One region of the Stenotrophomonas forensis genome, then DNA from elsewhere that is predicted to be linked to it. Evidence: predicted binding sites of a transcription regulator. Region 1 holds the regulator's gene; each other region holds the start of a gene.
What was found. Region 1 encodes FliA, which starts transcription of late flagellar genes. Its sites were predicted from a motif close to TAAAGTTTNNCNNNCNNNGGCCGATAA; they were not measured.
Positions count from the first base shown of each region.

Region 2: the regulator FliA is predicted to act here: its motif matches at 1,901-1,927, upstream of K5L94_RS19430 (methyl-accepting chemotaxis protein).
Region 3: the regulator FliA is predicted to act here: its motif matches at 1,447-1,473, upstream of K5L94_RS21730 (GGDEF domain-containing protein).

Region 1 is NZ_CP082270.1:2,329,661-2,332,931, forward strand. It holds gene K5L94_RS10960 (protein phosphatase CheZ) at 1-540, opposite strand, end outside; gene cheY (chemotaxis response regulator CheY) at 540-932, opposite strand; gene K5L94_RS10970 (RNA polymerase sigma factor FliA) at 990-1,733, opposite strand; gene K5L94_RS10975 (MinD/ParA family ATP-binding protein) at 1,730-2,617, opposite strand; gene flhF (flagellar biosynthesis GTPase FlhF) at 2,604-3,271, opposite strand, start outside.
Region 2 is NZ_CP082270.1:4,241,134-4,244,404, forward strand. It holds gene K5L94_RS19430 (methyl-accepting chemotaxis protein) at 1-1,780, opposite strand, end outside; gene K5L94_RS19435 (NAD-dependent epimerase/dehydratase family protein) at 1,993-2,886, opposite strand; gene K5L94_RS19440 (S41 family peptidase) at 2,985-3,271, opposite strand, start outside.
Region 3 is NZ_CP082270.1:4,768,544-4,771,814, reverse strand. It holds gene K5L94_RS21735 (YchJ family protein) at 1-119, shown strand, start outside; gene K5L94_RS21730 (GGDEF domain-containing protein) at 123-1,403, opposite strand; gene egtB (ergothioneine biosynthesis protein EgtB) at 1,554-2,825, shown strand; gene egtD (L-histidine N(alpha)-methyltransferase) at 2,822-3,271, shown strand, end outside.

The DNA.
Region 1 (3,271 bases):
CTTCAGTGCCGGCCCGGCCAGTTCCGGGTCGGTGCGATGCTGTTCCGGCGGCAGGCCGAGCGCGCCGAAGCCTTCGTGCACGCGGCGAACGATGCCGACCACGCGACGGATGATCTGCCCGGTCAGGTCCTGGTAGCTCTGGGTCAGGGCGATCTCGGTGAGGTTGTGGCGGATGCGCTCAAGCTGCGCGTCCTGGCCCGGCTGCAGGCCTTCGGCGCGTAGTTGTTCGGTCAGGCTGCGGCATTCCTCGGCCAGGTCGAGGGTGCGGTGCGTGGCCTGTTCGGTCATTGCCACCACGTGGTCCAGGCGCGCGCAGGCGTCATCCAGCTCACCGGCTTCGCTGGGTACGGTCGGCAGTTCACCCAGCGCCTGTCCCAGTTCGCGGGCCAGCCGCGAAAGGCCGCTCATCATCGGCTGCGTGCGCAGCGCGACCAGTCCGTCGATGCGCTGCCGCCAGGCGGCCTCGTCACCGGACTCCAGTGCGTCCAGGGCTTCCTGCAGGCGCAGGGCGAGGGCGTTCTTGTCGACCGTGGTGTCCATCAGGCGCTGGCCGCCAGGCGTTCGAAGATCTTGCCCAGCTTTTCTTCCAGGGTCTGCGCGGTGAACGGCTTGATGATGTAGCCGTTCACGCCGCTCTGGGCGGCTTCGATGATCTGCTCGCGCTTGGCTTCGGCGGTGACCATCAGCACCGGCAGGGTCTTCAGCTTGGCATCGGCACGGATCGCCTTGAGCAGCTCGATGCCGGTCATCACCGGCATGTTCCAGTCGGTGACCACGAAATCGAACGGCTGGCTCTGCAGCAGCGACAGCGCAGCATGCCCGTCCTCGGCTTCGGCGGTATTGGTGAAGCCCAGATCGCCCAGCAGGTTCTTGACGATTCGACGCATGGTCGAGAAGTCGTCGACGATCAGGATGCGCATGTTCTTGTTCAAAGCAGAGTTCCTTTGTTGTTCATTCCGGGCGGCCGGGGGCAGCCGCCTCGGGGATGTTCATTCTTCCAGGCCGGCGTCCGCCGCCTCGAAGATTTTCAGCCGGCCACGCAGCCGCAGCACGGCCTGGCCGTGGATCTGGCAGACCCGCGACTCGCTCACGCCGAGCACCGCGCCGATCTCCTTCAGGTTCAGTTCCTGCTCGTAATAGAGCGAGAGCACCAGCTGTTCGCGCTCGGGCAGATGGCCGATGGCCTTGCCCAGCTCGCGGCCGAACTCGCCGCGCTCCAGCACCTGCTGGGGGGTCGGGCCGCCCTGCGCTACGGTGTCCAGCTCGCCCTGGTCCTCGATGCGCGACTCCAGGCTCAGCACCTGGCCGCGTGCGGCATCTTCCATCAGCCGCAGGTACTCGGGCAGCGGCATCTCCATTGCGGCGGCCACTTCGGTGGCGCTGGCGGCACGGCCACTGCTCTGTTCGAGCCGGCGGATGGTGGCGGCGGCGTCGCGGGCGCGGCGGTGCACCGAGCGCGGCACCCAGTCGCCCCGCCGGATCTCATCGATCATCGAACCGCGGATGCGGATCGAGGCGTAGGTCTCGAACGAGGCGCCCTGGTCGGCGTCGTAGCTGCGCGAGGCCTCGATCAGGCCCATCATGCCGGCCTGGATCAGGTCGTCGACTTCGACGCTGGCCGGCAGGCGCGCGGCAAGGTGGTGGGCGATGCGCCGCACCAGGTCCGAGTGCTGGGCGATCACCTCGTTGGCGGCCGAGCGCTGGACCTCCCGGTACTGGGCTGCGCCTTTCATGCCGCCACCCCACGTTGCTTGAGGATGCGTTCGAGGAAGAACTCGACGCCGCCGCGCGGTTCGGTCGGCGCCTGCCAGCGTGCGGTGCGGCGGGCGATCTCGGTGATCGCCAGCGCCGCCGGGCTGGACGGGTAGGCCTTCACCACCGGCTGCTGGCGCTGCACCGACAGGCGCAGCCAGTCATCCTGCGGCACGCAGCCCAGGTAGTTCAGCGAGACATCGGCGAGGAATTTCTCGCAGACGCGGGTCAGCTTCTCGTACAGCACGCGGCCTTCGTTGGGGTCGCGCACCATGTTGGCCACCACCTGGATGCGGTCCACGCCGCGTTCGCGCGACAGCACCTTGATCAGTGCGTAGGCGTCGGTGATCGAGGCCGGCTCGTCGCAGACCACCACCACGGTGTCCTGCGCGGCCTGGCAGAAGGTCAGCACGCCGTCGGTGATGCCGGCGGCGGTGTCCACCACCATGATGTCCAGCTCGCGTTCCAGTTCGGAGAACACGTTGACCAGGCCGACATGCTCGGCCGGGGCCAGCTCGGCCATGTGGCGGCGGCCGGACGCGGCCGGGACCACCAGCACGCCGTTCGGGCCTTCGACGATGACGTCTTCCAGCGAGCAGCGGCCGGCGACCAGGTCGGCCAGCGTGAAGGTGGGGTTCAGCCCCAGGATCACGTCGATGTTGGCCAGGCCGAGGTCGGCGTCCAGCAGCAGCGTGCGCTTGCCCATGCCGGCCAGTGCCACGGCCAGGTTGGCCGAGACGTTGGTCTTGCCCACGCCGCCCTTGCCGCCGGTGACGGCAATGGTGCGCACAGGGCCGAGCGGCTCGCTGCGGGTGGCCGACAGCGGGAAGGTCTTGGTCAGCTTGGCGTACTCACGCGACGGCATGGTTCAACTCCGGGTTGCAGGGCATATCGGCCGCTCGGCGCAAATCTTCAAGGCGAAGTACAAGATTGGCTGCGCTGGCCCGGTGCAGGTCCTCCGGAACGTCCTGGCCATCGGTCACCCAGGTGATCGGCAGGGCGTGGTCGACGGCCACCGACAGGGCGTTGCCGAAGCGGCCGGTCTCGTCCAGCTTGCTCAGTACCAGCCCCTGCAGGTTGGCGGCGCCGAAGCGCCGGACCACCTCGTCCATGTCGCCGAAGCTGGTGTTGGCTGGCAGCACCAGCAGGGTGCGGACCTGGCGGGCGGCGCGCAGCCACTGCAGCTGGGCGGCCAGTGCACGGTCGCGCGGGCCCAGGCCTGCGGTGTCGATCAGCACCAGCTTGTAGTCCTTCAGGCGTTCCAGCAGCTGGTCCAGGTCGGTGCCGCTGTTGGCCTCGTGCACGGCGATGCCGAGCTGGCGGCCGTAGCCGTACAACTGCTCGCGGGCGCCGATGCGGGTGGTGTCGGTGGTCACCAGGGCGACGTCACGCGGGGCGTGCTTCTCGGCGAAGCGCGAGGCGAGCTTGGCGATGGTGGTGGTCTTGCCGGCGCCGGTCGGGCCGACCAGGGCGATCACGCCGCCTTCTTCCAGCGGGTCGACCGGAGCGATCGGCAGCT
Region 2 (3,271 bases), 1.9 Mb from region 1:
CCAGGCGGATGCTGGCCGCGGACTGCTGGATCTGCCCGACGATCCCGGTCAGCTGCTGCACGGTGCTGTTGGCGTCGTCGCGCATCACCGCGAACACTCCGTGGAAGTCACCCTGCATGCGGGCAGTGAGGTCACCGGCGGCGATCGCACGCAGCAGCGTCGACAGCGCGGCCAGGTTGTGGTCGCTGACCTGCATCATGGTGTTGAGCGTTTCCACCATGCGGCGGAAGTCGTGGTCGAAGCGCAGCGCATCGCCACGCACCGCGAAATCACCGGCAGCGGCGGCTGCGGCCAGCTGCTGGATCTGATCGTTGATCGCGGCCAGGTTGCTCTTGGTGGTGGCCATCGCGGCGCTGAACACGGCCTTCTCGCCCGGCAGCGCCTCCATGTCCACGCTGAGGTCGCCTACGGCATAGCGCTGCATCACTTCCACCAGGCGCTGGGTGACCGCATTGCTGGAGGCCACCAGCTGGTTGCTGTCGGCCACCATGCGGCCGTACTCGCCAGGGAACACCGACGCGTCCATGCGGTAGCTGAGCTCGCCGGCGTCATGACGGCGGGCCATTTCCGCCTGCGCGGCCATCACCGCCTGCAGCTGGCCGCGCATGCCCTGCATCGCCTCCAGCAGGCGTCCCACTTCGTCATTGCTGCGCGCCGGCAGGGTGCTGTCCAGCTTGCCCGCGGCGACATCACCGGCCACGCGCACGGCTTCAGCCAGCGGGCGGATCGCCAGCCGGCGCAACAGCACGTAGACACCCGCGCTCAGGGCCAGGGCCGCCACCACGCCGACCAGCAGGGTCAGCCACAGCAGCTGGCGCGCCTCGGCCACGATCACCGCATGCGGCATCACCACGCCCAGCGCGAAACGCTGCGGGGCGTCGCCCACGCGCAGCGGCACGTACACGCGCACGTTGCCGGCGGCATCCGGGGTGAAGGCTTCGAAGCGGCGGTCGGCGGCGATGTCCGCCAGCATGCTGCGGGTCAGCGCGTCGCTGCGCGGCTTGCCGATCTCGGCGGCGTTGGCCGAGGCCAGCACCACGCCCTTGGGCGAAAGCAGTTCGACGCGGCCGGCGCCCATCGGCGTCAGCGTGGCCAGGTGCTTCTGCAGCGCCGCCAGCGAGAAGTCGACGGTGAACACGCCGAGGAAGGTGCCCTTCTCGATGATCGGCGTGCTCAGTGTGCTCATCAGCACCTGCTGGCCGCCGATGTCATAGGCATAGGGTTCACTGACCTTGGGCAGCTTGTCGCGGCTGGGATCCATGTACCAGTCGGCCGAGCCATCGGCGGCTTCGGTGTAGTCCGTCATCGGCGACTGCTGCGGTGCGCCGTCCTGCCAGGCCCAGTAGCTCATGTAGCGGCCGGTGGCATCGTGCGCCTCGGTGTTGGCGAACGCGGCGTCCTTGCCGTCGAACGCATCGGCTTCCCACATGGTGCTCTTGCCCAGCCATTCCGGATGGGTGCGCAGCTGCTCGCCGAGCACCGCCGCCAGGCTGGCGCGGTCGGGTACATCGCCGCGCGCACGCTGGGCGAGCACGGCTTCGACCATCGCGTCGTTGCTGGCGAAGGCCGTGCCCAGATCGGCTGCGACCTGGCGCGCCTCGGCGTTGGCTTCGCTGGTCATGGTCTGGCGCGAGGCATCGATCAGGCTGGCGCTGGCCTGACGATAGATCAGGAACGCGGTCAGGCCGAAGCACAGCAGTGCGATCACGGCGGTGCCCAGCATCAGCTTGTGGGCGATGCTGCCCGGGCGGCGGGCAGCGGCGGAACGGGAAGGAGGCATGGAAGGGTCCGCTAGGCAGTTCAGGATGACCGGTACCGCGAGGGCACCGCGCAGGCGCGCGATCCGTCGCGCAGGCCCCCGGCCACCGGGGTACACGCCCGGCGCTGGAAGCGCACCGGGTTAGCGGCCGCCCACCAACGAGGTTGAGGCGGCCCGCCTGCACATTCCTGAATCTGCTCAGGGACGGGTCAGCAACCCGCCCCGCTGCCGCCCTACTCGGCTACGCGATCCTTGATCCACTGCGCCCGCGGCAGCACTTCGATGCTGCCCGCGGCGTACTGCTGCAGCACATCGTCCGGGCCGAACCGCGGCTGCCAGCCCAGCTCGTTGCGGAGGCGGGCACTGTCGTAGACGCGGTCGATGCTCATCGGCAGCGGCCAGCCACGGCGTTCGAACTCGGCCAGCAGCTGCGGCACGCGCCGCGCCAGCACGTTGCGCGGCTGGGTGGCCAGTTCCAGGCAGTCCTCGCGCCGGAACGGCGTCGGCGCACAGGCGATGTAGCGGGCGAAGGCGGCACCGTCATCAAGCAGCAGCGCGGCATGCGCACTGGCCACGTCACGCGCGTCGATACCACGGTGCAGGCGGAACATCGCCATGCGCTCGGGCGGCTCCGGGAAGCAACGGCCCATGCGCAGCACACGCACGCTGAAGCCCGGCGTGGCGGCGGCCACGGCCAGAGCCTCGGCCTGCAGCTTGCTGCGGTGATAGATCGTGCGCGGCAATGGCTCGGTGTCTTCATCGATCCAGCGGCAGCCTCCCGCCACCACCGCATGCCCGTACAGCGCGGTGGTACTGGTCAGCACGAACCGCCGCGCACCGGCCTCGCGCGCGGCCTGCAGCAGGTGCGAGGTGGCCTCCACGTTGATCTGCTGGAACACCGCATCCGGCACCAGTCCCACATGCGGTGCGTGCAGGGCGGCGGTGTGGATCACTGCGTCGACGCCACGGACAGCGCGTTCCACGGCCTGGCGATCGGTGACATCGGCGATGATGCGGGTGGTGGCGAACGGGCTGCGATCCAGCCCCACCACTTCGTGGGCGGCCGCGAGTGCGCCGAAGATCGCACGCCCGATCCGTCCGGAACTGCCGGTCAACAGAATCTTCATTGAGTCCATTCGCTCGAAGCGCCCGGGAACTACCGGGATGATTCGATTCTAGGCAAGCGGCATGTCGTCTGCGATAGCCGGATGTTGCAAAAACGCGTTCATCGTGGCGACGTTGGCGGTGCCAGCAGCTGCCGCGCGATGAACAGCGGATCATCACCGCCGGGCACATCCGGCGTGATGCCGGTTCGTTCCCAGTTGCCGCCGGTACGCAGGTTGATCGGCTGACGGTCCGGAATGCTGATCTGATAACCAGCGGGCAGCTGCACAGGATCATCGAACATGTGCGCGGCGCCACCGCTGCGGCTACCGACGATGCGTGCGCGCCCCACCGCCTGCAGCGAGTACGCGACGAACTCGGCCGCCGAGCCGGTGCGACGGTCGATCA
Region 3 (3,271 bases), 2.4 Mb from region 1:
GCGCCGAGGTGCGCTTCACCGCGCGCTACCGCATCGGCGGCGGCAGTGCGGTGAAAATGACCGAGCACAGCCGCTTCCTGCGCATCGACGGCCGCTGGTACTACCTCGACGCGGTCTGAGCCTCAGCCGCCGCGCACGGCCAGCACGCGCTGGCCGGCGTGCGCGCGGACCTGGTTGCGGCCGCCGTCCTTGGCCCTGTACAGCGCCTGGTCGGCCGCCTTGATCACCGCTGCCGGCCGTGGATCCTCACGGCTGTCGGCCAGGCCGATACTCACTGTCACCTGCACCACCTGGCCGTTGCCGCCGCGTCCGCGCTGCTGGCGGCCGGCTTCGTCATCACGGCTGCGGGTACTGCGGTCGCGCAGCTGCATGCGGGTGGCCTCGATGCTCTGCCGCAATGCTTCCACGGCATCGACACAGGCCGCCGCCGGACGGTCCAGGAACACCACGACGAACTCCTCGCCGCCATAGCGGAACGCGCGGCCACCGTCGCTGACCCGCGACAGCCGCGAGGCCACCAGGCGCAGCACGTCGTCACCGGTATCGTGGCCATGGGTGTCGTTGAAGGACTTGAAGTGATCCACGTCCACCATTGCGATGCTGTAGGTGCCGCGTGCCCGCTGCACGGTCTCGTTGAACGCGCGGCGCCCCGGCAGGCCGGTCAGTTCATCGCGGAAGGCCATGTGGAAGGACTCCTGCAGCATCGCACCCAGCATCAGCAGCAGGGCAGCACTGCTCAGTGCCGGCAACAGCACCGGTTGCAGGAAGATCCGCGGCAGCATCCACCACAGACACAGTAGGGCCAGCAGCATCGCGGTGTGCAATGGCCGCGGATGCCGCCACGCCTGCCAGCCCAACGCAGCGGTGGCCAGCAGGAACAGCAGGGCCGGCACCTGCGCCAGCGCGTTCCAGTGGGCGGGAATCCAGCGCCAGTGACGGTCCGACAACAGGTCGTGCATGCCGCTGGGCTGCTGTGCTGCCAGCAGCAGGAAGACGGCAAGCGCCAGGCCGCAGGCCACGCCGCGCAGCAGCAGGTCCTGGCGACGTCGCCCGCGTTCCGGCCACAATGCCAGGCCCGCCAACAGCAGCGGCAACCAGGCCGAGATGGCATGGAAGCGCAGCGGGGTCAGGGCGGTCACATGGCCACTGCGCAGGTAGCCACCCACATCCTGGTGCAGCAGCGCGAACACCACCGCCACCAGCAGCAACAGGCACAGCGCACGCACCTGGTGGTAGAGCAGGGCCAGCCCGGCGCCGAGGCTGGCCAGCAGCCACGGCAGGATGCGCTGGGCCGGGCTGGCAACGTCTTCGTTGCCCAGCGCCGTCCACAGCAGCAGTGCGACCAGCACGGCGGGCAGCACGAACAGGTAATGCGCAGGCTGGCGGAGCGGATGCAGGGGCAAGCAGGAATTCCAGCGCGGTGACGACGCGGCCGCAGCACTGCCGTTAGCGGCGTTCGGGCCCGCTTCTTGAATGCGGGCGGGTCACCCATGTGAACAAAGTGACGCCGAACCATGACGTCGCACTCACCGGCCTGCGCCGATGCTGCCTGCATGGACAGCGTACCTGCCGCCGTCGCTGCCCCGCAGCACGATCTCGCCCACCAGTTCGCGCGGGTGCGGGCCCGCAGCCTGCAGTTGGCCGCGCCGCTCAGCGCCGAGGACGCCATGCTGCAGAGCATGGCCGATGCCAGCCCGAGCAAATGGCACCTGGCCCACACCACCTGGTTCTTCGAGCGCTTCGTGCTGGCAGGCCTTGCCGCCGCACCGGCGCACGATCCTGGCTGGGACTTCCTGTTCAACAGCTACTACAAGAGCATCGGCCCGGCCCACGCGCGGCCACAGCGTGGGCTGCTGTCGCGCCCTTCGCTGCAGCAGGTACGCGATTACCGCCAGCAGGTGGATGCGCAGGTGCAGTCACGCCTTGCTGCCGGCGACCTCGACCCACAGGCGCTGCAGCACCTGCAGCTGGGCCTGCAGCACGAACAGCAGCACCAGGAACTGCTGCTCACCGACATCAAGCATGCGTTCTGGTGCAATCCGCTGCAGCCGGCCTACCGGCAGGACCTGCACGCCATCACCAGCATCGCCACTGCGCAGGGCTGGATCGAATCGCCCGAACGCATCGTTACCGTCGGTGCCGCGGCGTGGCCGCAGCACGCCGCCTTCGCCTACGACAACGAATCGCCGCCGCACCGCGTGCTGCTGCCCGCCCATGCCCTGGCCGAGCGCCCGCTCAGCAACGCCGAGTACCTGGCCTTCATCGAGGCCGGCGGCTATCGCGAGCCGCGCTGGTGGCTCAGCGAAGGCTGGGCGCTGCGCGAAGCAGAGGACTGGCAGCACCCGCTGTACTGGGACGACGCCCTGCAGCGCGAATACACCCTGGGCGGTTGGCGCGAACTGGACCTGCACGCGCCGGTCTGCCACCTCAGTTATTACGAGGCCGACGCCTGCGCCCGCTGGGCCGGTGCACGCCTGCCCAGCGAGTTCGAATGGGAAGCCGCTGCCGCCTCGCAACCGTTACGCGGCCATTTCGCCGATGACGATGGCCTGCACCCGCAGGCCGGGCAGGGCAATGGCCTGCGACAGATGTTCGGCGATGTATGGGAGTGGACCCAGAGCGCCTATGGGGCCTATCCGGGCTTCCGCCCGTTCGCCGGCAACCTGGGCGAATACAACGGCAAGTTCATGTGCGGGCAGTGGGTGCTGCGCGGCGGCAGCTGCGCCACTCCGCGCGGACATGTGCGTGCCAGCTACCGCAATTTCTTCATGCCGCCGGCGCGCTGGCAGTTCTCCGGGCTGCGCCTGGCCAGGGACCTCACATGAGTACGGTGGATGACGCACTGCAGGCGCTGACCGATCTCACCCCGGGGCGCCAGCAGATCCTGGCCGATGTGGTGGCCGGTCTGTCGCGCCCGTCGCGGCAGTTGCCCTCCAAGTACTTCTACGATGCCCGCGGCTCGCGCCTGTTCGAGCAGATCACCCAGACCCCCGAGTATTACCCCACCCGCACCGAGCTGGCCCTGCTGAAGCGCGTGCTGCCGGACATCGCCCGTACCGTCGGCCCGCGCCTGCACGTGGTGGAACTCGGCAGCGGCAGTGGCCGCAAGACCGCGCTGCTGCTGGCCGCATTGCACGATCCGGTGGCCTACACGCCGATCGAGATCTCGCGTGCCGCACTGCTGTCCAGCATCGATCACCTGGCACCGGCGCTGCCCGAGGTCGAGATGCTGCCGGTCTGCGCCGACTTCACCCGTCCCGTGGCCGTGCCC